3 regions of the Bacillus sp. GbtcB14 genome follow, and region 3 is predicted to be linked to each of the others. Evidence: riboswitches for the same ligand, from Rfam matches in the RefSeq annotation. Region 3 holds a riboswitch; each other region holds the start of a gene.
What was found. A riboswitch is a leader RNA that binds a small molecule or an ion and turns the genes downstream of it on or off. The one in region 3 is predicted to bind S-adenosylmethionine.
Positions count from the first base shown of each region.

Region 1: another riboswitch for S-adenosylmethionine. It lies ahead of KVT31_RS17650 (M20 family metallopeptidase); the one in region 3 lies ahead of KVT31_RS17030 (hypothetical protein).
Region 2: another riboswitch for S-adenosylmethionine. It lies ahead of KVT31_RS24785 (MetQ/NlpA family ABC transporter substrate-binding protein); the one in region 3 lies ahead of KVT31_RS17030 (hypothetical protein).

Region 1 is NZ_JAGXJT010000005.1:388,610-398,807, reverse strand. It holds gene arsR (arsenical resistance operon transcriptional regulator ArsR) at 1-267, opposite strand, end outside; gene KVT31_RS17660 (SDR family oxidoreductase) at 533-1,297, opposite strand; gene KVT31_RS17655 (Lrp/AsnC family transcriptional regulator) at 1,465-1,905, shown strand; gene KVT31_RS17650 (M20 family metallopeptidase) at 2,062-3,267, opposite strand; SAM riboswitch class I at 3,356-3,457, opposite strand; gene KVT31_RS17645 (AAA domain-containing protein) at 3,533-5,842, opposite strand; gene KVT31_RS17640 (VOC family protein) at 5,954-6,346, shown strand; gene KVT31_RS17635 (hypothetical protein) at 6,481-6,804, shown strand; gene KVT31_RS17630 (hypothetical protein) at 6,847-7,026, opposite strand; gene KVT31_RS17625 (GNAT family N-acetyltransferase) at 7,516-8,139, opposite strand; partial or broken gene KVT31_RS17620 (TetR/AcrR family transcriptional regulator) at 8,203-8,411, opposite strand; gene KVT31_RS17615 (DUF418 domain-containing protein) at 8,477-9,469, opposite strand.
Region 2 is NZ_JAGXJT010000012.1:25,380-35,577, forward strand. It holds gene KVT31_RS24760 (S9 family peptidase) at 1-1,612, shown strand, start outside; gene KVT31_RS24765 (DoxX family membrane protein) at 1,788-2,294, opposite strand; gene KVT31_RS24770 (SDR family oxidoreductase) at 2,667-3,443, shown strand; gene KVT31_RS24775 (methionine ABC transporter permease) at 3,628-4,296, opposite strand; gene KVT31_RS24780 (methionine ABC transporter ATP-binding protein) at 4,271-5,311, opposite strand; gene KVT31_RS24785 (MetQ/NlpA family ABC transporter substrate-binding protein) at 5,324-6,136, opposite strand; SAM riboswitch class I at 6,221-6,335, opposite strand; gene KVT31_RS24790 (NAD(P)-dependent alcohol dehydrogenase) at 6,416-7,324, opposite strand; gene KVT31_RS24795 (hypothetical protein) at 7,477-8,241, shown strand; gene KVT31_RS24800 (FAD-binding oxidoreductase) at 8,308-9,744, shown strand; gene KVT31_RS24805 (MFS transporter) at 9,741-10,198, shown strand, end outside.
Region 3 is NZ_JAGXJT010000005.1:278,658-288,855, reverse strand. It holds gene KVT31_RS17060 (serine hydrolase domain-containing protein) at 1-370, shown strand, start outside; gene KVT31_RS17055 (helix-turn-helix domain-containing protein) at 520-948, opposite strand; gene KVT31_RS17050 (short-chain fatty acid transporter) at 1,201-2,547, shown strand; gene KVT31_RS17045 (group-specific protein) at 2,588-2,941, opposite strand; partial or broken gene KVT31_RS17040 (NAD(P)H-dependent oxidoreductase) at 2,952-3,119, opposite strand; gene KVT31_RS17035 (SWIM zinc finger family protein) at 3,143-3,532, opposite strand; gene KVT31_RS17030 (hypothetical protein) at 3,786-4,103, opposite strand; SAM riboswitch class I at 4,144-4,242, opposite strand; gene KVT31_RS17025 (hypothetical protein) at 4,365-4,556, shown strand; gene KVT31_RS17020 (ECF transporter S component) at 4,726-5,427, opposite strand; gene KVT31_RS17015 (ABC transporter ATP-binding protein) at 5,400-7,061, opposite strand; gene KVT31_RS17010 (energy-coupling factor transporter transmembrane component T) at 7,034-7,912, opposite strand; gene KVT31_RS17005 (DUF4430 domain-containing protein) at 7,935-8,762, opposite strand; gene KVT31_RS17000 (DUF4430 domain-containing protein) at 8,819-10,198, opposite strand, start outside.

The sequences.
Region 1 (10,198 bases), 110 kb from region 3:
GCACAATTCTTCTGATAATAAATTATTCACTTCCGCGTCATTTAAATCATAATAACTCCACGTACCTTTTGTTTCTTTTACAATTAAACCGGCCTCTAATAAAATCTTCAAGTGATAGGATAACTTAGATTGTGTCATCTCAAAAATCTCTGTTAAATCACATACACAAGTCTGGCCTCGCTGACAAAGTTCATACATAATCTCTAAACGCTTTTGATCCGCCAACGCTTTAAACTTTTTCTCATACAGTTGAAAATCTTGTGCCACTGTAGTTCACTTCCCTTCATCAACTTTTTTTGATATTTATAGTATATACGCTGGTGAGTTCTTTATGCAACAAGTTAATCAAGTTTTTTTGATTAATCAAAAAAACTTCCTCGCATCATAACTTTGCTACAAATAAAAAGGACCATAGCCTTTTCAAAATGAAAAACTACGGTTCTTGTTACAACTTAATAGTTACAATATTTCCGAGGAATGGAGTCTCTATAACTGTATTTAATTTTAATTTGATCGTTATCGAGTAGTGCCCCTATAAACAAAACCCACCAGAAACATCTAAAATCTGCCCTGTTACCCAGCGGCTATCAGGAGAAGCAAGGAATGCTACTGCATCTGCAATATCTTCAACTTGCCCTATTCGTCCGAACACAGATGAATTCGTAGCAAAATTTCGTATTTCTGGATTATCTAGCAATTTCGTATTCATATCTGTCTTCGTATATCCCGGCATAATTGTATTCACTGTTATACCTCTTTCTCCAAGATGTTTAGCTAGAGGAAGAGTCATCGTATTAAGCGCACCTTTACTTAAACCGTATGCAATTGATCCCGTAAAACCAAGCCGTACTTCGGCTGATGAAATGTTAATAATACGTCCTTGTTCTCGTAGAAGCGGTAATGTTTGCTGAATTAAGAAGAACGGTGCCTTAATATTTACGGACATAATTTCATCAAAAACTTCTTCAGTCGTATTTTCAATCGTTCCTTGTGTACCTATCCCTGCATTGTTTACTAAAATATCAATCTCTGATGTACCAACTTTTATTTGTAATTCATTCTTTAACTGTTCTACTAGCTTTTTGACACCATCAATTGAATTGAGATCAGCTTCAATTAAAAATGCCTTTCCTCCATTAGATTCAATCTCACTAATCGTTTCATCTGCAGCTTCCTTATTTCGGCCGTAGTGAATCGCAACTAATGCTCCATCTTTCGCCAATCTCATCGCAATCGCCCGACCAATACCGCGACTCGCCCCTGTTACTAACGCTACTTTCCCATCAAGATTCTTCATTTTCTCCATCCTTCCTAAATTTCCGTTTGATAAATGCTATACTTATATTTTCATACAAACACCAATAATTTTAAATATAGATTTATAGGCAATTTAATTCTTCCACTTATGATATTATAGTTATAATTTGCAATTTACTTTAGAAAATAAAAAAAGGTGGCTACACAATGCAAAACGCAGTAAAATTGGATGAAATCGATCATAAAATTATGAACTTGTTATATGAAAATGCGAGAATTTCCGTTTCAGAAATAGGACGGATCATATCCATGACGCAGCCTGCTGTAAAAGAGCGTATTAATAAACTTGAAGATCAAGGAGTTATAGCAGCTTACCGAACGAAATTTGAGCCTTCCAAAATTAATAAAAACATTCAAGCATTTATCATGTTTAAAACGAGCCAATGCTCTGATTTTATCCAATATTGTAATGCCGCTCCTGAAGTAACAGATTTATATCGAATTAGCGGGGAGTTTAATTATATGATGAAGGTCATGAGCGATTCGATGGATTCTCTCGCTACATTTTTAGACTCTTTAATGCAGTTTGGCTTATCATCTCCTTTAATTGTATTAAAGAATGAGTTTGAGGAGAAATTGTCGTTCTGATAAAGGGATACGTAACAGTAAAAGTTTTTCTTTCTTGAAAAAAACCAACAAAATCAATGATTAGTAAATAAAAAAGAACATTGATATTTCAATGTTCTTTTTTATATCTCTACTTATTAATTAGATTGCTCTTTGAAAAGAGCACCTTAATCCCCTCTACCCTTGATTCCTCTGCGCCTCTCTAAACTCCTCCTTCAACTTCTCTAACAACCCTTCTTCTGTAATTAATCGATACGCTGTATTCGCTAATGCTTTTGCCGATGTAACTAGCGCTTTATCTCCAAGTTCTGAACGTGCTGCTTCTCTAAATTCATTCGTATGCGCAATTAAGTCATCTGGACCGATTTTAATGTACGGGTGAATTGTCGGTACAACTTGGCTTACGTTTCCTGCGTCGGTTGAACCGATGCCAAGTCTTTCTTTACGATTTACGTCTTCACCTTGTAATTCTAGTTCTTCGGCTACGACGTCATTAAATGTTTTTGTTACGAGTAGTTCATCGATTTCATTTTGGAATTGATGAATTTTCACTTTCGTACCTGTTGCTAACGCTGCTCCCTCTGCGATGTTTCTTACTTTCTCTGTTACTTCCGCACATCTTTTTCTCGTTGCTGCACGGATGAAGAATCTTGCTGCAGCGTAGTCAGGAATAATGTTAGGTGCTTTTCCGCCCTCAGTAATAACACCATGAATTCTCACATCTGACGGAAGTTGTTGGCGAAGTGCGTTAATACTGTTGTACAGCTGAATAACCGCATCTAATGCGTTAATCCCTTCTTCAGGTGAAGCTGCAGCATGAGCTGTTTTTCCGTAAAAATGAAAATCAAGTGGATCGACTGCAAGTGAAGGACTCGTTGTCGCTGTTTTTCCGCTCGGATGAATCATAAGCGCCGCATCAACATCTTTAAATAAACCTGCCTTTACATAACTCGATTTTGCGCTACCGTTTGGCCCGCCTTCTTCTGCTGGTGTTCCGAACACGACAACTTCTCCACCAATTTCTTCAAGCGTTTCTGATAATGCGATTGCTGCTGCGACGCTAATTGTGCCAATTAAATTGTGACCACACGCATGACCGAGTCCTGGTAAAGCGTCATACTCCGCTAAAAATGCGATAACTGGCCCTTGCTTTCCTGAACTTTTCCGCGCGATAAAACCTGTTTCATGTCCAGCTATATTGTGTTGCAACTGAAATCCTGCACTACCTAGCAATAAACTTAACGTTCTTGATGCGTAAAATTCTTGATTACCAATCTCCGGATTCGCATGAATATCGTGACTTGTTTCTATGTACTTTTCCTTATTTCTTTCAATACTCTCTTCAATTGTTTTTCTTTGTGACGTTACTCCTATCGCTCCCATTTTTCTTCCCCCTTATATTTTCACATAAAAAAGCCTCTTTCTAAAAGATAGAAAGAGGCTTCTGTATATACAGTCAAAATGAGCTTCTTTCTTATCTTTCAAGTTACCTTGCTGGAATTGGCACAGTATTCATAAAGAATCCGCTGCCGAGGTATCGTAGGGCCAGTCCCTCCACCTCTCGTGATAAGAATTTTCATAAAATTATATTAAATTATTTTCATTCTAAGTTCATTTCAAATAAAAGTCAAGGAATTCCTATCCGAATTTACCGAATATCTAAAAATCCTTTTAATACGCCGATTGTCTCAGGTGCTTGCATCCTTGCACATATGTACGGAAATTCCGTACTACCTTCAAACATCATTTGAGATGTAAGCGGTGCCCCTGCCCAAAAGATTTCATCATCGATTACGATAAACGGGAAAGCTTTATTTTGTCTTTGTAACTTTACATTTTTTAACGGAACTGGTCCATCACTATACACTGTTATTTGTGCATTTGTACGCATTAACGCTTGCCAGACTCGTTTATCCACTTGCTTTGTACTTGGAAGTGAAATAATAATTTTTCGTTTTGCAGCTAAAATATCTTTCAATAACCCTTTCGGTTCTTCAAGATTCATTTCCATAAACCAGCGTAAACGTTTCGAAATTTTCCGCTCCCACAATTGTCTTGATGTCGTACGATCATACACATCTCCGTGACGTTCTATATGAGCTGTTAATTGTGATAACGCTTGTTTTCTTGAAAGATTTTTACGCATATAATGGCAATCCGATAATTGAATGAATTTCCCTCTCGCCCTTGTCACTGCAACGTTGACGAGGCGATGATTTTTATGGTCAAAGAATAACACGCCAGGTCGTTCTTGCGGATAACTATCAACCGTATCAAATATCATCATATCTCTTTCAGAACCTTGAAACTTATGAACCGTCGCCGCTAAAACTGGTATGTTTTGATATTTCGTTCTCTGCAACATTTCTCTAATACACGTTGATAAAAAACGGGATTGTGCCCTGTAAGGTGTAACAACACCGATCGATTGAACACCATCTAACAGTCCGATTAACATCATTTGCATCGCTACTAAACCAGACATAATGTTAAAACGAGAACCTGAAGCAGCGTCTTTTAACGAAAAGGCGCCCATTAAGCTCGTATCAAATAAAACACTTGCCTCATTTGCGAATGGTTGCAATTGCGCAAGTTCTTTACGTTCTGAAACAGACGGATGATCATATACTCTATTTTTATAAATAAATGAATTTGTAAACTTAGATATATCCGCATGCATACGTCTTTGTTCCTGCAACATAAAGAGATTCGGATGTGCTTCTGATTTATTGACAGACTCAACAATCCCGGCATGGTAAAACATATCTTCCCCAAGCCATTTTCGAACGAGTTCATGGTTCGCCATCGCAATTGGAGGTAATTGTAAAAAGTCACCACATACGACGATGCGTTTCCCAAGAGAAGCAGCTAATGCGATTTGCGGAACATATGCCATACTCACTTCATCTACGACAACTAAATCAAATGTACGCTCATAAATAAGTGAATCAATGGCACATTTCGATAAAGTTGCGCCGATTACTTTCGCATTTTCAATGTATTCTTTTTCTACTTCTTTAATTTTCGCTTTTTGCTTTCGAAGATCACTTTCAATCTCTTGTATACGCTTCTTATCAGCAGAAGTCGCTTTATATGATAAAATCTTTTCACGAAGATCTTGTCGTGTTTCCTCTAAATAGAGTCTTTCTTCTCCCCATGATCCGTTCGTCGTTTCAACTAACTTCGACGCAAGCAACGTTTCATGATTTCGTATATGTTCATGTTGACTAAAACCGTAACGAACAATTTCGCCAGGCGTCCATTTCTTTTTCTTCTCAATTTGCTTCGTTACTTCACTCATTAATACGTCCACTGCTGCGTTACTATGAGCTAACACAAGTACCGATTTTCCTTTTTGATAATGAGCCGAAATAATACGTGATAAATTGTAAGACTTCCCTGTTCCAGGTGGTCCCCATACGTACGTTGTCGGATTGTAAAATGAACGATATGCCAATTCATTTTTCGGATTTTTCATCTTCTCAATATGCTTCGGACTGCTCGTCCCATCAACAAGACGCTTTATACGATTACGTTTTAACTTATCTTTATGTGCCTCTTTCAATCGCTCTTGTAGTTGCTCTAGCAATTGCCACGGTTCACTGTATAAAACCGCTTCTCGTATTTCACCTTGTATATAATCATTTAATTTCAGTTCTATTTCTAATCCGTGTACAGATAATACTTCCCCTGTCGCTTCCTCACCATCAAATTCAATTCGAATTGGTGAACCTTCAGGTAAGCTTACTTCCGAAATAAGCTGAAATACGTATACTGTACTTTCATAATCTGTATATAAAAAACGACCGTTTATGATAGAAATTTTACTACCACCTATCGTTTTCCAATGTTTAATTTCATACGCTAATGCATAATGCCACTCTTTCATCGTTGCCGATAATGAAGGAGTTTGAGTAGGTGTATTCATCGTATAATCTCCTTCCGTCTCCCCAAACATACTTTCTCACTATACCATATAACACGCTAAAATTTGTAAGGTTTTTATCTTGCTTATTTTCTTAATTTTCAATAATATATTGTATATAATTTTCAGAAAGAAGGAATCCACATGCCAGTTAGAAGAATCGAACACGTTGGACTTATGGTTGCAAACTTAGAAACATCTATTTCATTTTATGAAGAAGTAGTTGGCTTACAGCTCATTAAACGTATGGGTCACCCGAATCCCGACTTAAAACTCGCTTTTTTAGGTGTGGAAGAATCGAAGGAAACGATACTTGAATTAATTGAAGGTTATAACTCTTCTCTTCCGGCAGAAGGAAAAGTACATCACATTTGCTTTAAAGTGGATTCATTAGAAGAGGAAATCGAAAGACTAAAGAAACACGAAATAACTTTTTTACTGGGAGAAGAAATTGAAACATTACCAGATGGAACACGTTACATATTCTTCGCTGGTCCTGATGGAGAATGGATTGAGTTTTTTGAAACGGAGAGATAAAGTAAACCTTTATTTTGCGGGATACAAAAAGAGCCGGAATTCCGGCCCTTGTTTTTAAACCAGTAACAATAAAACATACCTTCAATCCGAAGACTCACCTATATTCAAAACAATCCTTTTGTTAGGAGTAGAGAATGATAAATACAGTCTATATCATTATTTTTTGGATTCTTATACTATTTCCAATCCTGTATGTAATTAAGATAAAGCGTTGGAATATAAAAGTAGCTGCCGTATTTGTTGGAAGAATTCTATTAAGTATGATCCTTTTCATAAATGGAATAGTGTTAGGAATGCAACGAAATTGGTCAGAGCCTCCCTATGAAACAGAATGGGATTTCTTTATAAAGTCTTTGCAACACTGGAAAACTGACGCACTTATAGAAGTATTACTTCTAATTATTATCATTACTTTAGATTTAGCAGTTATATTTTATTATAGAAATAAAAAGAAATAGGATATTCTCTCCTATTTCTTTTCTTAATGGGATGCTACCCTATTATGTAAATATGCTATCTATTAGGCGTTTCAAACCTTTTGCCATACCTTTAAATGCCCATAACAGTTTAAGGAAAACTTTGAAAATAGAATCCCATATGACTTCGCTAAAAATAAAGTCTAAAGATTTTCGTAAACAGTCTTTAGGGGATTTAAACTTACTCCATCCTTGTTTCAACATAACTCCCCCTCTTTTCTTATTTAAATCAAATGTTATTTTATTGATTTTTTCTAAACAATTTTCTAAATAAAAATACTAATCCACTTAAAGTTAAAACAGTAATAATAGTTCCTGGAATTCCAAAACCGTTTAACATATTAAATCTCTTTTTTCAGCTTGGATTTACTGTGAAAATAACTATTTGAATGATTAACAATAACTCCACGCCATGTAGACCTCTAATACATTATAACGATTTTTCATTATATTCTAAATATATGAATTGAATTTTGTTTTTGAAAATCATTAAATAAATTAAGTCCCTACTGCTAATAACGATAATTATGTAAGGAAGCTGTCCATATGGATAGCTTCCTTTATTTTTTACTTAGCGTGTTTTTTCATCTCTTCTTATTAATCTAGGCAGTGTAATATTTATAACAATAATATGTAGTAGGTACTCTTAGGTTGATGGCGATGTGGTGGTGTCCCTAATACGGTACAACTTTTTTATAAGTGGTTGTAAGGTTCTACGTTTTTGGCCATTCTGTACATCGATAACGTTGGTTTATTTATTTCACCTGTAATTTGATAGCCTCTCCTCTGATACAATTTAATGGCAAGTTTGTTTTCTTTCTTTACCGTCAGAGAACATTTGGCAAAGCCTTGCAGGGTAGCCTGTTCCTCAGCAAACTCAAGTAGTCTGGTACCTATCCCCAGTCCTCGACTTTCGGGCAATAAAGCGATTGTTCCGATGTGAAACTCGTCCTCTTCTCCCTCCTTCGAGGTAACCATGGAATAAAGCATTTTGATATTCAGAATGTTATAAAAAACAAAACCAAACTTGCGGAATGAAAGCAGCTGTTTAAAAGTGGGCCAGGCAAGACGATTTAAAACGGGGATGGGATAGCAAGTAATCATCCCTAAAGTTTTCCCGTCCATTTGAGCTTCATAAGCGTATTGATGACTAAAACGGTTGTTCCCCTGCCGCCATAGCTTACAAAATGTCTCTTCGACTGTGTTCTTCTCCTCAGATCCTGCAAGTGGAAACGCCATGTATTCCAATGCCATTACATTTAGCTTGGCACCGACCATGGATTGATGATCAGCCTTTACAATAGAGATTTGATTCATCCCCCATTACTCCTTTTCGCTTTTTATAATTATTGATGTTAATTATCATGAATTTGTATCAGTTCACTCCTCTCTCAACTCATCCTTAGCTTTGAAACCATAATAAAATGTATTTAAAACAAGCTCTGCAGCAGATTTTTTAGCCATATTTCCTTCATATACCTGTTCCCAAGTATGGAAAAGCAAGGCATACAGCGTATTCAAAATCCACTCGCTGCTAACTGTTTGCTGAAAAAACCTCTTTGTTGTAACAGCTCAATAACGTGTCGTACGTTAAGAAAATTGACTTTAACATTTCATTATAAAGAGGTTCCTTCATTAAAACTTTCTTTAATAATTATTTCTTATTTGGAATTTTGCCCCAATAAGTGAAGTACCGTAACAACAATTCAACAGGTCCCATATTAAAAGACCTTAACCACATTATGCTAAAAACAATTAGAATAGTATGGATAATGAAGCAGATAATTAATGAATTAATAGGTACACTACCAATGATGAGACTAAACCCAATTAGTAAGACACTTTGTGCCAGATAATTTGTTAAAGACATTTGTCCATAATATTTTATTGGAGAAAATATTACTTTAGCTTTATCCCATTGTAAAATAATTAGAAGAAAGCTAATAATCATTGAAGAAACTATATAATCTTCTAATATTTCATGGCCTGCAGGAGTAATGACAATTAACTTTTGAATATAAAATAGAGATAGATAAGCAAAAATAGTAACTATTAAGAAAATCGAAATATACTTTAATTTCCCATAGATATTTTCAAAAAATTTAAATTGCCCCATCGTAAACCCTAGCATCATCAATGATAACCAATTACTTATGTTTGAGAGTAATTCTAGCCATACTATCCTTTCACCATAAACAGGTTGACAAAATGCTGTAACTATAGATAAAACAATTAGTGTAATCGTTACAATTAAGTTATTCCATTTTTTACATTTAAAAAACATAGCAATAAATAGGCCAAGTACAGCATACACCATTAACACATCGTTAATCCCAGATGGTGCATAAAATATATGGATAAGTCCTAGTACAAATAAAAATCCTATTCTTCGTAAAAATAAAAGGTATCTATTTTTTGTTTTTTGTTTGGATCGATTCATAAAAAGATAACTACCAAATCCAAATAAGAAGAATAGGATAGGGTAAAATTTTCTGTTAAAAATTGAATATAATTCATCATGGAATTCATTATTAACACCTACATTATTCATAACCTGATAACTATTCACAAGAAGAACTCCCAACAAGGCAAATCCTCGTAAGTAATCCATTGTATCTATTCTTATATACGCATTTAATTTATTCATTTGGAATCTCCTAATACACTTAAAGGTTATTTTACAAAAATAAAAATGTGCCTCTGTAAATTTAAATATCCCTACCAATAAAAGATTTATTAACTATTAGAAACAGACTTAATGTTTTTATTTTTATCAGCTCCTTTTTTTATTTTCCACACTGAGCTTTAGCACGCTGAAAGCAACTGCATTGTAGGGAACATGGTCTAAAACAACCTAATTCAAGTAGCTTCACTTTTAGCCGTTTTCAATCAGAATTACTTGTGAATGGTTTAATCCACCTACAAAAAAACTACATGCTTCAGTGTATAGGCGTTTAACATCTTAAAGATATACGTTATTTATGTTTAATTACATGACTGTCCCCTTACAAATTGGAAAATAATCTTACTAAATTGTAATAATACGTGTCATGACCCATCGTTTAACCGACAATCAAATACAAATACGTTTGAAAAATTAAGCAATGCGTAAGAAAGCCGATTTTCTGTATACTAAAGAACAAAAAAACGGCTTTCTTTCTTACTTTTATTTACATTTAAGTGGAGATATACGCTAAATCAATTTTGTAGAACTTTATACAATTAGAAGGCAAAGAAAAAGTCGAGTTTCTAAGAATCGACTTTTTTATATAGCATATTACAGGCTTAATTTGTTCTTTCTAATGTACTCTTCCATAGCTTCATAGGAAAGGATAGCGATGAGATATTCCTTTTATTTGTCCCGTATCGATACGCG
Region 2 (10,198 bases), on a different contig from region 3:
AGGGATCAGTACATTCAAATGGGATCCTACGGGTAAAGGTTTTTATTATATTGCACAGTCAAAAGAATGTGAGGAAATAAAGAAACGTAAGGAACTATATGGAGATTTTCAACATGTAGGTAAGGAACACCAGAACAATTGTTTATATTACATTGAAATAGAAAAAGTGATACAAAATGATAAAGAGGAACGCGAGATTAACGGTGTTTATCAACTAATGGATGGTAAGGATTTTTATATACATAATTTTGATATTTCAAATGATGGGAAAAAGGTTGTATGTATGGCTACACCAAGCCTAAATGATCATATGAATGGTGATCTATACATATTAGATGTTGAATCTAGGGAACTACAAAAGATGAATACAGATAAGTTATTGGGAGGGAGTGTTTGTTTTTCTCCTGAGGGCAGCAAAATATGTTACTCAGCAAGCATAAGAGAGAAGGATTACTATAAAAACCATATACAAGAGAGTACATTAGAGATATATGATCTGAATACTGGAGAACGAATTGTCCCTTTAACAAATTTTGATAGTACGATTATGCCATTACAGTGGACAGCTAAAGGAATTTTAATTCGATGGCAGGATAAAACGAATTACTGTATTGGATTGCTATGTGAGGATGGCACTGTGGAAATGTTAAGTGACAAAGTAGATGGCTTTATAATGGATGCCTTCATAACAATGGATGGAAACCATATAGCTTATAATAAGGCTATAACAAATGAAACTTTTGAAATCTATTTGGATGATAAAAAAATAACGAATGAAAATAGCTTTTTCGAAAGCAAGATTAAAAGTAACAGGGAAATCATCTCATGGCAAAGTAGTGATGGCCTTGAAATAGAGGGTGTTTTATCAACCCCTGTAGAGTTTAACGCAAATAAAAAATATCCTTTATTAGTAGTAATCCATGGTGGTCCGGCTTGGGCGTCCTTTCCGATATTTTCAGACTGTTTTAATGAGAAGTATCCGATTGAACAGTTTGTTGAAAAAGGCTTTATCGTTTTAGAACCAAACTACAGGGGAAGTTCTGGTTATGGTAATGAATTCTTAAAAGCAAATCATAGGAAACAAGGAATTGCTGACTATGAGGATGTGATATCTGGAGTGGATAAACTAGTTGAAGAAGGGATTGTAGATAAAGATAGAGTAGGAGTAATGGGATGGAGTAACGGGGGATATATATCAGCTTTCTGTTCTACATTTAGTAGTAGATTCAAAGCTATTTCGGTGGGGGGCGGAATTACTAACTGGAGTACTCATTATGTACATACAGATATCCCTTACTTTATTAGAATGTATTTAGGAGATACTCCATGGAATGATCCAGAGATATATAAGAAAACATCAGCAATGACATATATTAAATCAGCTTGTACGCCTACCTTAATTCAACATGGGGAAAAAGATGCAAGAATTCCAATTACAAATGCATATGAGCTACATCAAGGGTTAAGAGATATGGAAGTTGATACAGAATTAATGATATTTAAAGGAATGGCATATAGTTCTAATCAGCCAGGAATTCATGTGGCCATTATGAAGCAGAATTTGATGTGGTTTTCACACTATATTCTTGGAGAAAGTATGAAAGATTTTTAGTACTATATAATGGATATTGGCACAGGTGTTTTTGCTGTGCAACTGAGTCAGCTTGTTGTAAACTGCGTTTAAATCATTACTGAGAAGATTTAAATGACTATAAGATTTAGAGTAAATAAGAAAGAGCCTATACGTAGGCTCTTTTTCTTATTTATATTTTAAAAGTAAACTGTTACTACGCAGTTTTACTTAATTTATATGTTTCATGGTTGTTTTTACGGAAAAGTTTAGGAAAAACATAGCCATCTAATCCAATACGTCCAGCATTCTGTCCTGCAACTAAAATGAACATAGTTAAAATAAGCAGGTTTGGATTTACACTAACAGTTCCGCTTAATAAAAATGAAAGGTTCATTATGATTCCGAAAAATGCAGCTGTTTTTGTTAATCCACCTAAAATCAAACCTAGACCTACTAAAACTTCGCCCCATTGAACTAAAAAGCTAAATAGATCTGCATTTGGAAGAACAAAGTGTTGAAGGAAATCTGCCCACCAAACTTGTACAGCAGGGTGATCACCTGACGCCTGAGCGATAGCGCCTTTTAGAAAACCACTTGCGTCAAAGGATTGTCCGAAAACTTTACCTATTCCAGCAGTGAGCCATGCATATCCTATGTAAAGCCGTAAAAGTAATAATATGAAAGTAGCACGTTTATCAGTTCTTAAAAAATTGATAACCATTGAAATCCCTCCAATATTGTATTTACAAGTTTATTATATATTAATTGTGAAAAAATTCACAATGGAGAGAATGTGAACAAGGGTAGGTTGTGAATAATTGTTTTATTTTTTGTAACATTTTATCTGTTTTGATAAACTAAGAATAGAGATATATGGAAAGGAGACAAGGACTCAATATGTGGATGAACTTGTAATGATTAGAAATTAGATAGATGAATTTTTCTCTCATAAGTGAGGGGTTATTTAGCTATCTGTAAATCATGCAAGGACTGCATATTTGGCTTGTACATCCCCTTTGTAAGGATAGATACTTATGTGGGGAAATTTATATCTCTTATATAAAATATGCATCCTTTAAAATTGGAGGAGTATATGATGAATCAATTAAAACATAAAGTAGCAGTTGTTACAGGCGTAAGTCGTCTAGATGGTATAGGCGCAGCGATTTGTAAAGAATTAGCTGAAGCAGGATACGATATATTTTTTACATATTGGACAGCTTACGATAAAGAGATGCCTTGGGGCGTTGATCAAAGTGAACAAATACAATTAAAAGAAGAGTTACTAAAAAACGGTGTGAAAGTATCGAGTATGGAGTTAGATTTAACTCAGAGTGATGCACCGAAAGAGCTTATAAATAAAGTTACTGAACAACTGGGCTACCCTCATATATTAATTAATAATGCGGCGTATTCTACAAATAATGACTTCTCTAATTTGACTGCTGAAGATCTGGATAAGCATTACATGGTAAATGTTCGTGCGACTACGTTGTTAAGTAGTCAATTTGCCCGAGGATTTGATAAAAAATCCGGTGGTAGAATTGTGAATATGACTTCGGGGCAATCTCAAGGGCCTATGGCAGGAGAACTGGCATATGCAACAACAAAGGGAGCTATTGATGCTCTTACTAGTACGTTATCGGCGGAAGTGGCCCATTTAGGAATAACAGTGAATGCAATTAATCCAGGACCAACTAGCACAGGGTGGATGAATGAAGAGATAAAGAAAGGATTAAAACCAATGTTTCCTTTTGGCAGAATTGGTGAGCCAAAGGATGCAGCAAGACTTATTAAGTTTTTAGTAAGTGAAGAAGCAGAGTGGATTACGGGACAAGTTATTCATTCAGAGGGTGGATTTAAAAGATAAAGTGAAACTTTAATCAGTGGGGGGCATCCCCCACTGATTATTAACCCTCACCAATCGGGATTTTACGGGCAGTTGATTCCCCACCTAACTTCTTTTCTTCCGCTGAATTTTGAGGTGGGGGCTTACTGTCCACAAATAGAGGGATAAAAAGAAGGTATCTCACCCTGGTGAGATACCTTCTTTTTTAATCTTTCTTCAATCTTCGTGCAACACCATTTCCTAAAGACTGCAACCCTTGAACGAGGATAATTAAAATAAAGACTGTTGCATACATTACTTCAGGTTCGTAGCGTAAATGTCCGAATCGATACGCTAAATCACCCAAACCGCCAGCACCTACAAGTCCAGCCATTGCTGTTGCACCGATTAAACCGATCGTTGCAATTGTTAAGCCAAGTACAAGGGAGGGACGAGCTTCTTTCACCATAACGTGCCAAATGATTTTTATAGTAGAAACGCCCATTGCTTGGTAAGCCTCAATAACACCACGATCCACTTCTAATAAAGCTGTCTCCATTAATCGTGCAATATAAGGAGCCGTGAATACGACAAGTGGTACGATAACACCTTGCACACCAATGGATGTTCCCATTAGAAACTTTGTGAAAGGTAAAATGAAGAATAATAGAATGATAAATGGAAGAGAGCGAATGATATTAATAACGGTATTAAGAATAGGATAAATGATTTTATTTTCGTGCTGTCCACCAGGTCTCGTTAAAACAAGTGTGACACCAAGTGGCAGTGCAATAAGGATAGAGATGAATAGTGAAATAGATGTCATTTGAAATGTTTGGATTGTTGCTTCCCATATGACTTTACCCCATTCATCCAAAAAGGACTTGTTTCCCATAATCTGTTCTACCTCCTTCTACAATGATCCCTTGCTCTTGTAAGAATGATAAAGCGCGGTCTACTTCATTTTTTTCACCCTGCATATGAATGACTAGTTTCCCATATGCTTCATGTTTTAACTGTGTGATATTACCGGATAAAATATTTGGATACACTTGAAAACGTTTTGTAGCGATAGCTAATGCTGGTTCGCCAGAAGAGTTTCCTATAAATGAAAGTGTTACGATTTCTCCGGTTCTTTGTAGTTCTTTTTGTACCTCTTCTGGAATTTTAGCTGCAAATGCACTATTTACGAATTTCTTCGTTGTTATATGTTGTGGATTGGTGAAAATATCTTTCACAGTCCCACTTTCGATTACTGCTCCATGTTCCATAACAGCAACTCGGTCACATATACGCTGGATGACATTCATTTCATGTGTAATTAATAAAATTGTAATCCCGATTTCTTCATTAATCTTTAATAACAAATCAAGGATAGATTCAGTTGTTTCGGGGTCTAAAGCACTCGTTGCTTCGTCACTTAATAACACTTCAGGTTCATGAGATAGTGCACGAGCGATTGCTACACGTTGTTTTTGGCCGCCAGAAAGTTCACTTGGATATGAATCTTTTCGATTAAAAAGATCAACGATACGTAGATACTTTTCTACCCTTTTTTCAATTTCATTTTTGGGAAGCCCCGATAGGCGTAAAGGTAATGCAATATTTTCATAAACGGTAACGGTTTTAAGTAAGTTGAACCCTTGAAAAATCATTCCAATTTTTTGTCTCGCTTTTGCTAATTCTTTTGTCGACAGTGTAGTTAAATCTTTCTCGTTTACGATAATATTTCCTGTCGTTGGTTTTTCTAATAAATTTACACATCGAATTAATGTACTTTTACCAGCGCCACTATATCCAATGATTCCAAATACTTCGCCCTTTTTTACTTGAAGGGAAGTAGGTTTAAGAGCTTCTACATTCCCTTTTTTTGTTGTAAATACTTTGGATACATTTTTTAATTCAATCATTATCGTCAGCTCCTACCAAGATGGTAAAACTGAACCATCAAATTTTTTCTCGATAAATTCTTTTACTTCTTTAGATTGATAGGCTTTCTTTAATTTATTTACAACAGCATCATCTTTATTTTCAGTACGAACAACGACCCAGTTCACATATGGTGAATCTTTTCCCTCACGGAAGATAGAATCTTTCGCAGGGCTTAATTTTGCACCTAATGCAAAGTTTGTATTAATTGCAGCTGCTTTCACTTCACTTAGTTGTGTCGGTAATTGAGATGCCTCTAATTCAACAATCTTTAAATTCTTTGGATTTTCAATTACATCTTTCGCAGTCGCTTTTTCTGTAGCCTTTGGATCCACTTTTAAAACACCTGCTTTTTCAAATAGTTTTAAAGCTCGAAGTTCATTCGTTGGATCATTTGGTACAGCGATTGCGTCGCCCTCTTTTAAGTCTTTTACATCTTTTATGTCTTTAGAATATACGCCCATAGGGAATGTAACTGTTGAAAATACTTCCGTTAATTTCATATTACGTTCAGCTTTAAATACGTCTAAATAAGATTTCGTTTGATAGCTATTTACATCAAGACTTTTTTCATCTAGGGATACGTTTGGTGCTACATAATCATTAAATACCTTTACATCAATTTCGAGCCCATCTTTCGCTGCTACTTCTTTTACCTTTTCAAAAATTTGTTCATGTGGTCCACCTGTTACACCGACAGTAATCTTTTTCTCATCTAATGTTTTTACCTCTTTGTCAGAATTAGCACCACATGCACCTAGCAATAATACCGCTCCACTTACAATGCTCAATAATACCTTTTTCATCTATAATTCCTCCTTCATATACGTTACAAAATAAAAAGCACCTCTCAAAATAAGAGAGGTGCCGAATAGACAAAATAGGTTCCTCTCTTATCTTCCAAAACGAAAACTCGTTTTGCAGGAATTAGCACCTTAGCTTATACGTCATAAGCTCGGTTGCCGGGCATCATCGGGCCAGTCCCTCCGCCACTCTTGATAAGAGTATGTGTATGTAGTTTTTTAATATGGTACTAATAGTAAATCTTACAAAAAGAATTGTCAATGCTATTTTCTGAATATATTTTATTTTAAGGTAATCGAAACGTTACCTTTTTTATGCCCGTTTTCTACATACATATGGGCTTCAGCAATCTCTTCTAATCGGTAAGTTCTATCAATAACAGGCTTTAAATTTTCTGTTTCAGTTAGTTTTTTTAGTAGAAACATATCTTCTTTACTGACCTTTGCCATCATGCCATTAACAGATACATATACACCCGTAGGCGTTAATGCTTTTTTTCCAAGGGATCTTTTATGTTTTCCAACAGCATCAAATATAACATCATAGTATTCGCCCCGCTTAGTAAAATCTTCTTTCGTATAATCAATTACTTTATCAGCTCCTAAAGATTGCACTAGTGCAAAATTTGAATGACTACAAACAGCTGTAACGGTTGCACCGAAATATTTAGCAAGTTGTACGGCAGCTGTTCCTACTGATCCAGATGCGCCATATATTAGCACTTGTTGCCCCCTTTTTATACGGGCCTTTCGTAGGAAGTGTAGTGCCGAAGTTCCGCCAAAGGGAATAATTGCTGCTTCCTCATACGTTACATTGGTAGGTTTTAATGCTATTAATCCACTTTCATGTATACATGTATATTCTGCATAACCACCGACATTAAGCTCTGTTAATGCAAAAATTTGATCTCCTTTTTTAAATTGAGTTACATCTGTTCCTATTTCTTCGATTTCACCGGATAACTCTACACCGAGTATAGGCTTTCTCGGTTTTCTAAAACCTAATATGATCCGCATAGGAATCCAAAATAAGAGAGGGCTATTAAAGCTGCGCATTCTACAATCTCCAGTCGTTACACTTGTTGAGTGAATTCTAACTAATACTTCATTCTTTTTGGGAGTAGGCTTCGCTACATCCTGAAGTTTGAGAACATTAGGTGGTCCATACTTTGTGCAAATTATTGCTTTCATAATGACCTCCTGAAATGAGTTGTTATTACATCATATTTAACTAGTTCTTTAAAAATGTTGCTATGAGAGGAATAAAGTTAAATAGGGAGATTAAAAATTATATAGATTTCAGAGAGAAATAGATGATATCCTTTGGGGAAGGAGGGGGAATTATGAAAAAACTTATTTTAACTTCTAGTCTAGTATTTGCGGTTATGTTAGGTGCAGGATGTAGTAATGAGAAAACAGCAAAGACGGATGAACCGAAAAAAGAATCAGTTCAAAAAGAAAAGGAATTAGCCGCGAAGGATGTTTTCACGAAAACGAACGAAGCTTTTAAAAATGAAGAACATGTAACGATGACATATGATGTAGGGATAAAAGCTGAGGGAACAGAGATGGATATATTAAAGGCTAAGATGCAATTAGAGCCAAAGACAAAGAATTCTCGTTCTGAAATGAATGTTTCTGGTACGGATATTGTAGTATATACTGTGGATGGTAAAGTTGCAGGTCAGGTGAAAAATCCTGCTACAGGAGAAGTTATATCTGTACCAGAGGAGCAATTAAATGCTGGTGGGATGAAAGCAACTCAAGATATTATAGATAATTTAGAAGTGCCAGCAGTAGTGTTAGATAAAATGAAGATGGAGAAAAGCGGAGATAAATACAAACTGAAGTTCACATTAAAAGGGAAAGAAACAGAAAGTATGTTAACTAGCATGGATGAAACGCAGAAGAAAATGCTACAAGCGCAAAACGCAAAGATAGAAGAAGTGGATGGAGAATATATCATTACAAAAGATTTTAAATATGAATCAGCGAAGATTGATATGATTATGAGTAGTAATGGTAGGGATAAGGCACACATTATTACGAATGCAAAATATACATCGTACGAAAAGTTTGAGCCAATACAGATACCAGTAGCAAAGTAATGAATGTTAAGGGAGGTACCTGAAAGAATGGGTATCTCTTTTTGTTGCTAATAAGGAGAGTGTCATTTGAAAAAAAGAAAGATAGCAGTTGTCATTGTAGCGTATACCGCTTTGCTTGCAACGTCTGTACATACATATAAAAAACAACTTGATCATCCTACTATGAGTGATGTAGGCAAATTGCTTCCGACAAAAATAAAACGTGTTGAAAGTGCTACAGATGAGCGCTCGTTAATACAATTAGTGCGAGATGCAAATGTTTCAGGAGAGAAGATTTCTATCGCTGGTATGCAACATAGTCAAGGAGGACAAACATATTATCCGAACGGTACGATGCTCGATATGAAAGGATATAATAAAATATTAGAATTTGATCCGGAGAAGAAGCGAATCACGGTTCAAAGCGGTGTCACGTGGAATGATATTCAGAAGAAAATAAATCCATATGGTCTGGCAGTTCAAGTAATGCAATCTCAAAACATTTTTACTGTTGGTGGTTCATTAAGTGTAAATGTACATGGGCGTGATATTCGTCATGAAGCATTGATTGATACAGTAGAGTCGTTTAGGTTGTTAATGGCAGATGGTACGGTGCGTAATGTAAGTAGAGAAGAAAATGCTGATTTGTTTCCGTATGTAATTGGAGGGTACGGATTGTTTGGCGTGATTTTAGATGTGACGCTACAGTTAACAGATGATGCATTGTATGAAACGCATACGAAGGTACTAGATTATAAAGAATACGCGTCTTATTTCAAAGAAAAAGTGAAAAAAGATGAAAATGTTCGTATGCACTTAGCGCGTATTTCTGTTGCTCCAAACTCATTTTTAAAAGAGATGTATGTGACAGATTATACAGTGGCACAAAATCAAAATATGAGGGAAGAGTACAGTGAATTAAAGGAAGAAAATATTATAGCTGCACCGAAATTTTTGCTTGGGTTATCGCGTTATAGCGACTGGGGAAAGAATACGTTTTGGGATATACAAAGAAATTATTTTGAACGTACAGATGGAAAGTATGAGACACGAAATAATGTTATGAGGTCAGACAGTGCTTTTATGGAATATGAAAATCCGAATAGGACAGAAGTGTTACAAGAATACTTTGTGCCCGTAGATTCTTTCACAAAATACATAGATGATTTACGTAACACATTAACTGAAGAAGAGCTGAATTTGCTCAACATTACGATTCGTTATGTGGAAAAGAATGAAAATGCAGTTTTATCCTATGCGAAAGATGATATGTTTGCGCTGGTTCTTTTAATTAATCAGGGACGCTCAGAGGGCGAGATAAGGAAAACCGAGGATGTCATTCGGAAGATGATCGATGTTACTTTAAAGCATAATGGTAGTTATTATTTACCGTACTATTCTTACCCAACGAAGGAGCAGTTAAAGAGGGCATATCCTCGTATAGAAGAATTTCTTCAAAAGAAGAAGGAAGTAGATCCAGAAGAGAGATTTGTGAATTTATTTTATAGGGAGTATACGAAATGACATATAGAAGATTTGTAGCCTCACAAAGTATCATTATGATGGCGGGAAGTATGGTATTTCCCTTTTATATATTATTGCTTCGGAACGTTGGAAGTAGTTTCTCACAGTTTGGCTGGGCGTATGGCTTATTTGCTTTAACTTCAGCACTTGTATATCCGTTAGTAGGAAAGATGTCTGATCGAGTAGGCGATCAAAAATTATTAATTATATATGCTTGGTCCATGGCGATATTAATGCTTTGTTTTCCGATTGCCACGGAAGTCTGGCATGTATACATTCTTCAAATTGTAATGGGAGTTTTAGGTGCTGTGCAGCGTAATACCGAGAAGACGTCGTTAGCACGAAAGGTTGCGCAAGAAAATGCTGGTTATGAGATTGGAAAATATCATGTGTGGACATCGATTGGAGGAGCAGTAGCAATTATTGCAACGGGATATTTAGTAGATTTCTTTAC
Region 3 (10,198 bases):
CGCTGGCTTACATGCAACTGCTAGAGATATGGCGAGATTCGGGCAATTACTATTAAACAACGGGGAATATAACGGAAAACAAATTCTCCCTTCTTCTATTACTGAAGATATAATAAATGTCCAAGAAGGTGAACTTGCAGTTGGCCCTGGAGCTTCCATTTCTTATCATAATCAATGGTGGATTCCGCACAATGAACAGGATGCTTTTGAAGTGTTAGGTAGTTATGGACAATCGCTCTACATCGATCCGAAAGCAAATATGGTCATTGTCCACTTCTCTTCTAACGCTACGCCAAGTAATGAAATCCATTCCGTTTACTCCAATATGTATATTGATATTGCACATCATTTAGAGAAGCTTCCACGGTAGTGGAGGCTTTTTCTTGTTGGGGATAGAAATACTACCGCTACTTCAAAAGTTTGAGTATCCAAAATTGTAATTAAGCCTGAATTGACTAAAGCTGACAGCAATTAGAGAATGCTTATCCCCTGACTTGCTGCCGGCTTTCATTTTAAAATTTAATTAAAAAATTTTTTCTTATTATTTTTGATGTAGTGTACGACTATTACAAAGTAAATAATAGCTATGAGATTAATTATGCTTAATGTTAGACCTGATAAATTGGACCAAGGCAGTACAAAAAGCCAAAATACTACTAAAATTGAACTCACTACATATAACCATTTGAATTGATCTGTCATTTTTAATTCCCCCATTTTTCCTTCTTTAATGATTTTGTCTTTCAAGAAAGCATCTCCTTTAATTAATTCGTCAATGCTAATATTGAATAAATCACTTAATGCAATAAGTGTTTCAATATTTGGATAACCTTTTTCAAGCTCCCATTTAGAAATTGATTGTCTACTAATGTTTAATTTAAGAGCTAGTTCTTCTTGTGATAAGTTATGCTTTAAACGTTCTTCTTTTAGCTTTTTATAGAACTCCATAATTTCAACTCCTATAACTTTGTTTTTACTATAGATTATAAAAATCCGTAAGAATCGAGAAGTAGCATGATGTAACCTAAGAGTAGCAATGTTTGAAACAGATGGTTGCACTATACTTCAACACACAATGAAATAACGGTTTAATAAATAAAAACAACTGGTATAAATATCTGAATTTTCTATATATTAAAGGATATTATTCAAACAACCCCGAATAATTGTAATAAATATACATAAGGAGGTTGATCTATTTTGTTTCGTTCTTTTACAAATGGTTGCGTCACCTTAGTGCAACGTTTCTTGCCAGAGCCGTTTATTTTATCATGTTTATTAACTGTTTTTGTTATTTTCTTCGGCATGTTTGCAACGCACCAAACACCTGTGGAAATGATTAATCACTGGGGTAATGGCATTTGGGGGCTTCTCGCCTTTTCTATGCAAATGGCACTTGTACTCGTGACAGGATCTGCTTTAGCAAATGCTCCCCTCATAAAAAAAGGATTAACGAAAGCGGCAAAACTACCGAAAACGAATGGACAAGGTATTATTGCCATTTCAATCGTAAGTTTACTAGGGGCATACATAAACTGGGGATTTGGTATTGTTGTATCTGTTTTATATGCAAAAGAAGTGGCAAGGCAGCTTGAAGGATTAGATTATAGACTAGCCATTGCCTCTTCTTACTCTGGATTTCTCATTTGGCATGCGGGACTTTCTGCTTCTATTCCTCTTACGTTAGCAACTGGCGGTGAAACATTAATTAAAACGACAGCAGGAAGTATTAAAGAAGCGATTCCAATAACAGAAACGCTATTCTCACCATACGCACTTGTACCAGTTATTATTTTTCTCGTTACGATGCCTCTCATTAACCGGGCCATGCATCCAGATGAAAAACATACGATAACGGTAGATCCTAGCGTGTTCCATGAAGAAGCCGCCGCTCAGGAAGTAGGAAACAATACATTCGCTGAAAAAATGGAAAATAGCATCATTATTACACTTTGTGTTGGATTGTTGGGTCTCATTTATATTTTCAATTACTTTTATACGAAAGGCTTTAACCTTACGCTAGACATCGTTATTTTTATGTTATTAATTGCTGGACTTATTTTTCACCGCACTCCGATTCAATACATTCGTGCCTTTTCAGACTCTACGAAAAGTGCTTCTGGCATTTTACTTCAATTTCCGTTTTATGCTGGAATTATGGGAATGATGATTGGAGCAAATAGTGAAGGACTTTCACTTGGAGGAGCTATTTCGAATTTCTTTATTAGCATTTCAAACGAAACAACTTTCCCACTCTTTACTTTTTTAAGCGCTGGCATCGTTAATATTTTCGTTCCATCCGGTGGCGGTCAATGGGCTGTGCAAGCACCAATTATGATTCCAGCTGGCGCTGAACTTGGCGTACCCGCTGCAAAAACAGCAATGGCAATTGCGTGGGGTGATGCTTGGACAAATTTGATTCAACCTTTTTGGGCATTACCGGCATTAGCGATAGCTGGTTTAGGTGCCCGTGATATTATGGGATTTTGCGTTGTTAACTTACTATATGCAGGATTTATCATAAGTCTATGTTTCCTATTTATTTAAATGAAAAGCTAGTTTTATACTAGCTTTTTTACATAATGAATCACTTATTTCCCACGCAATTTATAATCCTCTTCCACTCTATCTCCGTAAGATGTAATGCCTCAAATGCAAAAAAATCTTCACATACTTTTTCAATTAGATGTGGATTTTCTCTCAAGAAATTCCACTGTAACGCTTTAGGAAGAAAATACATTTCATATTCTTTACTTCCCCGTACAACCTCATCAACTTCTCTTTCACAAATCCCTCTTATTAAATAATTATTTCTTAATTGCATTTGAATTTGTTCAAACGTTTCGCTACATTTATTCAATTGAAGTAAACATGTAATATACGTTCGCAAAAGTTCATTATCATACCCACAACAGTTTACACTACGTTCCATTTCATTCATAATGTACGGGTCTTTTCTTCTCTTCATTAAAAACAAGGACTGGATCAAATTGTTCTTTATATAAATCAAGTACCGTAACCGAATGATTTGTTTCTTGTAATCCTTTTTGCACATGCTTTAAAATCGCTGCGTTATAACTTGGAGGACTAGGATGAGCGTATACAATTCGTATATTCACTGCACAACAACTCCCTCTATATGTTAAAGTTTCCCCTTCTTTAACATCTTCTCTACAATTTGCACGTTTTTCGAACTTTGTAATAAACGATTTAATAATGTAAGTAACTCTTCCTTTTCTAAATCTTTCAGTTTCTCTTTAAGCGTACTTTCACCAGCACCTTGAATATCATAAACAACTGCCGCCATATGCTTGCAATAATTCTCATATGGACACTCGCAGCTACTTTCTGTAAAATTTTCAAGATCAATAATCACTTCATAGTTTCCTGCATTTCCAGTAACGAAAGCAAATATTTTCTTTTCTTGTATTTCAACATCTTCTACATGTCCTTCTTCATAATATTCATACCCTTTATCCATAATGTACTTAGGAATCCATTTCGTTATATCATTTAGTAAGTAAGCGTACATAACAACACCTCTTCCTTTAATTCCCTTTTGACTTCCAAAACCCTGCATGTTATTCTAATAACTGTCAAATAGCAAGTCTATATGACAAAACGACTGACACCTATTCGGCGGAGGTGTCTCTTTTCATTTGCAGCCGATATGAAGTGCCTCTTTCAGGCACATTCAATCTTTGACACTACACACTCAACACCATTCCCTTGTATCAGGCTGCTTAAGCAGTCTTTTACTCTACATACTTCAAAAAAAAGAGAGCTTAGCTCCCTTTTCCCGCCTTATAAAATACCCCTTTTTCAGTATAGAGATATTCATCAGCTAATGTAATTTTCCCATCCAGTTTCAGTTCATCTAATAGTCTTGATAAATAAAATTGATGTAACATCTTTTTCGTGAATTTTCCTTCATGATGCGAAACGATATGTTCTTGAATATCTAACAATGATATTGGCTTATCTTGCTCTATCATATATTCATAAACTGTACTACGCAGTTTTACGTATTTTTCGAGTGTCACAGTACTTCGCAACCCCTTTCTTCTTAAGATAAATTTTCGTAATCGGTTTTTTTGCAACAAAAAAACCTCTCCGATAAGAAGAAGTTACGTTTATATCTTCGTCTTATCTCCCAGAACAAATATGTTCTGCTGGAATTAGCACCTGCATCGCGGTTGCTGGGTTTCATCGGGCCAGTCCCTCCACCTCTCTGGATAAGAAAATATTCACTTAATTCCTACTATACGTAATTTCGTTTTAATTGTCAAATAAATATAACAAATTATATTTTGTTCCTTACTGTTCATACTATACATATATGAATATGCAAGGAGGATTATGAAATGCACGAAAATGCTCGCGGATATGTCCAAAATTCTTTTCAATCATTACAAGAAGCAAAACATTGTTTAGAAGAAGCACTACAGACTGTTGAAAAAGATTTTAATCGCGCTCGTATTGAACAATCCCTTTATGCGATCGAACAAGCTATTCAACGCTGTGATTACACCGTTCACATTTTAGAACAAGATTGAAAAAACTTCCCATCAATTTGGTGGGAAGTTTTTTCAAATGGCATACTTCATTATTATTGCCGTTATAATTAAAAAATATACAGAAAAATGCTCCTTACAATATGTAAGAAGCATGAAAGAGGCAAACGAATATGTAAGTCGCGACCCTACCTTATATGAATATGCTTTTCTATGCCATGTTATGCTTATCTAATATACCATATTTCCTTTTAAATCTTGTAAGAATCGTAATCCAAGAAGTACTAAATAGTAGTAAGAACACAACATTCGAAATCGCATGGCTCAAATCGAAGTAAAAACTTGCGATATAGTATGAAATAACTGTTTCCCACGTTGCTTCCTGTATAAAACCGAGAAGCCCCCAGAAGTTCATAATCCAGCCAAATAAAAATCCAACAAATAATCCATATAGTAGTCTTCCCCATAACTTTTTCATTAAAAATGTATTGCGTAATAATCCAGCTATGAAACCAATCATCCCCCATGAAAACATTTGCCACGGCGTCCACGGACCTTGTCCTAAAAAAATGTTAGATACGATAGCCGCTGTTGCACCGATCATAAAACCAGTTTCACTCCCAAACACGATTGCAGAAACGATAATAACGAAAGAGGTCGGTTGTACACTCGGTAAAATCGAAAATGGTACGCGGCTCACTGCTGCGATTGCTGCTAACACAGCGACGAGAACAATTTCACGTGAAACAAACGCCTTTCTTTCAAAGCGGATATAGAATGGTAACATAATAACTACTAATAAAAACAAGCTACTTAACATGTAATACCCGTCCATGATAAATGTAGTAAAGAACAATGTGGCTATTATAACTGCAAAAATACATATTATGAATGCAACATATCGTTTGGACACGCTTCGTACACATCCTCCCACGTTAATGCATATGGCAATTCTTTTCGAATGAATCGATTGATAGATGTTGTATAAAAGAAGTTTCCACTAAAAAATTCTTTCGGTGCATCATTCATAATAACTGCTCCGTCAAATAACATCATACATTGATCCACATATTTCGCCGCAAATTCAATATCATGCGTTGCCATTACAATTGTTGTACCTTCCTTTTGCAACTTCCTAAATAGCTCTCCTACTCTTTCTTTCTTCCATGGATCTAATCCCTTTGTCGGTTCATCAAGTAACAATAACGTCGGCTTTGACAATAACGTTGTACATAATGCGAGTAATTGTTGCTCTCCCCCGCTACAATCATGCGGATGGCGTTCTTTAAGCGAATACAACCAAAACTGTTTTAGCATATTTTCTGCAATTTCTTTTCCTTGTTCTCCGTATAATTCACGTGCACGTTCATACACTTCTTCCCACACTGTATCAAATGTAAAATGATAATACGGATGTTGCGATACATACCCGATACTTTTAAATCGTTCTTTCGAATCAATTTTATGTATCACTTTCCCATTCCACTTTACTTTCCCTCTTCTCGCTTTTTGTAATCCCGCTAAAATCGTTAACAGTGTAGACTTCCCTGTACCGTTTTTTCCAACGAGCGCTACCCATTTTCCTTTTTCAATCGATACGGTCAAGTCTCGTAAAATAAGTGGACTATTTTTTTCATATTGAAACGAAATATGCTCTGCACTTAAAATAACTTCGTGCTTTTCACTTTTTGCTATTGGCTCATTCACATATGATATCTCTGAAAAGTTATTCAGTTTCATTTGTGCTTCTCGCACTGTAAATGGAATATCTTCTACATTCCACTCTAAAAACAATCTTGGAATTTGCGGAATAAATGGACGGAAATTTTCTACTTCCCACATGTTCGCTATAACTGTTTTTGGACTACCATCATAAACGATTCGGCCGTTATTCATACAAATGACGCGTGTTGCAAGTGGTATCACTTCATCTAAACGATGTTCACTTAAAACGATCGTTATTCCAAGTTCTTCATTAATACGCTTTAACAATCCTAAAAACTCTTTCGCAGCAATCGGATCTAACTGTGCTGTCGGTTCATCTAATAATAATAATTTCGGCTGCATAACTAATACTGCAGCTAAATTGACAAGTTGTTTTTGCCCACCAGATAATGTATGTACAGATTGGTGCAATAAATCTTGAAATCCTAAGAAACTAATAAGCTCGGCTATTCTCTTTTGAATAATATGAGATGGTAACCCGATATTTTCTAAAGAAAATGCTAATTCTTGAATTACTGTATCCATTACGAGCTGATTTTCTGGATTTTGAAATACCATACCAATTTCTTGCGCAGATAATAAATCCGGTACATTTTCTAATAAAGTACCATCATAATATGTATCTCCAGTACGCGTACCGATTGGAAGTAACTCCTTTTTAAAATGTTTTAATAAAGTCGTCTTCCCAGAGCCTGATCCTCCAGCAAGTGCAATAAACTCTCCTTTTTGAATAGAAAGAGAAATATGCTGTAACGCGTATTCGTTTTCATCAGCATATACAAATGACAAATTGTTTATTTCTGCATGCGCCACCATATCCATTCCCTTCCTTCCATTATAATTGGTAAACTAATAAACATCGTAAATACGACAAACATCATCCCGTCGTATTGCTGAAATAGAATAGATTCGACTTTCGGATAAATGATTAACTTCCCTCCGCCATACGTACTACATATAATAGCAATTATAAGTAGAATGCTTAAATAACTGAGCGTATACCAATCTCGCCTTTCCATTCTATACCGAATATACGTCGTACGCTTCGTTACACCAAATCCACGAGCTTGCATAGAATCTGCCGTTTGCAGTGCATCTTCTAATGAACAAATTAATAATACTTGCAGCAATTGCATACCATTTTTCACGCGTTCAATAATGGAACCTGCACCTACTTGTACACCTTTTGTCTTTTGGACGAGTGTTATTTTCTGTAATCGTCTAATAAACAAAGGAACAAACCTCACTGTAATCATCGTTAACAATGCTACTTTCGGTGAAATTCTAGAAAACAAATATAAAAATTTATGACTTGAAATAATATCATTATACGAAGCAAACGTAAACATAATCGCAACTAGTAATAACCCCATTACTAATCCAAACATAATCGCCTCAAGCTTAATCCGGCTATCACCTAACCAAAATAACGTAGTTCGGCCTCTATGCGTTAATAACGAATTAAATAAAATGACCATAAAAAAGAAAACGATTGTGCTCGGTAACATCTTTCTAATCTTTTCGCTATTCCCTTGCATCACATTGATTATAACGATTAATAGAATTGCTCCAATTAAAAAAAGAGGATGAAGACACATCATACATAGTATCATCACCCCGATATAATAGAAAAAATTCACAAAAGGATGTAAAGAAGCAAAACTTATTTTCATAGTCCTTTACCGAATGCCTTTCTTATTTTAATACATACACCCACTCGATTGTATCTCCTGGTTTAACTGTTACTACACCTGCACTATGGTTTGGAAACGCACCGTTCACACGATATTTCCATCCACTAGTAGCTGTAATATCTTTTTCATATAAATCATTAATCCCTTTTACATAAATATCGCCTTTAGATCCATTCGCATCCACATCTAATCCTGTACGCTGCAATACTTTATAAACTGTATCGCCTTCTTGTACATCAACCTTTTTCGCACCTAATAAGTATCCTTTATCACCTTTTACTGAGATAGTGACTTGTTTTGCTTTAGGTTCTGGTGGTACTGGTGGTACTGGTGGTACTGGCTTTGGTGGTGGTACCGGTGTTGGCGGAGTTGGTACACTATTGTTCTCTTCTGGATTTTTCTTTTGCTCCTGCTTCGGTGTTTCTTTCGGCTGATTCACAACCTTCGCTTCTTCTTTTACTTCCTGCGCTTTCGGTTGTTGCTTTTCTTCTTGTGCTTTTTGTTGTTCTTGTTGCTTAGTAGCAGGCTGTTCCTGAAGTTTTTCTTCCTTCTTTACTTCCGGTTGTGCCTGAGGTTTTTCTTCTTTCGGCTTCTCTTCTACTTTTTGTTCTTGTTTCTCTTTCTGCTCATCTTGCTTATTTTGCTCTTGTTCAGCTTGTTTTTCCTCCGGTTTTTCTTCCGGCTTCGCTTCATCTTTTTTCTCTTCTTGTTTTGCTACCTCTTCTTGCTTTGGTTCTACTTTCTTCTCAGGCTTTACAGCTGCCTCTTCACATCCGGCAAGTAGCCCAAGTGAAAGCATTAAAGAAATAAACCACTTCATCTTACTCATGTTGTCTCTCACCTTTCATAAGAAAATTAGGAGCAAATGATTGCTCCTAATTTTTGTTAAGCTGCTTTACGTCTCCATAATACATATGCAGAAGCAATACATAATACACCCATACCTACTTCTGTAGCTGCACTATGAGAAGATGCTCCTGTTTTTGGTAACATGCTACCGTTTCCAGATTTTTTATTTTTAACCGGTTCATTATCGACAACAACTTTTAGAGTGTCATCTTTCGTTTCTTGTTGTACTTGTTTTTGTTCTTGTGGTTGTTCAGTAACTTCTTTTTCTACTACAACATTTTCTGAATCCACATTTGGTTTCTTATCGATTTCAGGAACAGATACATTTGACCAGTCATAAATCGATTTTCCAGGCTCTTTAAACTGAAGTAAAGCTAATAACGCTTGCTCTGTTGCCATTCCGCTACCGTTTTGATCACTTGGTAACCATTTGAATTCACCATTTGGAAGTTGATATGACAATAGATTTTGCACTGCCTTATGTAGACGATTTTGATCTACATCTTTCACAAGTGATAATCCAATAATTGCTTGCGCAGCACTATTAGAATTTTCTTGTCCATCAGCAGAGAAACCACCATTTTCTAGTTGTTCATTATATAAGTATGCAACAGCCTTTTGTACAGCTGGTTTCACATCTTCTCGGTCTTGATAAGGAGCTAACGCTGATAAAACCATTCCTGTTACATCAACGCTACTAGCACTATCTTTACTGCTTGTACTATCGTAAGTCCAGCCGCCATCTGTATGCTGTGCGTTTAAAAGGGCATCTACTAAAGCAACTCGATTCCATTTTGAATTCACTGGAACTTCATATTTCTTCGTATCAAATGCAAGTAAGGCAAATGTATAACCTGTAACAGAATTCACTTTATCTGATTCGTACAATTTTTGAACTAAATTATGTTCACCTACCTTTGTAGGGTCTGCATGCATTGCATTCATCATAATAATCGTTCTAGCTAAATCTGTCGCTGAAAAACGATTAACACGCTTTTCTACTTTTTCAGTTACTGACTTAACATAATTTAATGTCGCTTCAATTGGTATATTCTTTCCAGAACGAGAAAGACCTAATGCTACCCAATCACTTTCAATTCCATCTTGTAACATCTTTTCAGATGTCTTAGAGATTGCTTCATTTACTTGTGCTGCTGGAACTTGAATGTTCTCTTGCTTTGGTTGTTCTGGCTTTTCTTGTTTTGGATCATCCGTCTTTGGTTCTTCTGGCTTTTCTTGTTTTGGATCATCCGTCTTTGGTTCTTCTGGTTTTTCTTGTTTTGAATCATCCGTTTTTGGTTCTTCTGGTTTTTCTTGTTTTGGATCATCTGTCTTTGGTTCTTCTACAGTTTTACAAGTACCAAATTTATCTAATGTTTGCTGTAATGTTTCCTGGCTCATATTGCCCCAGTCTGC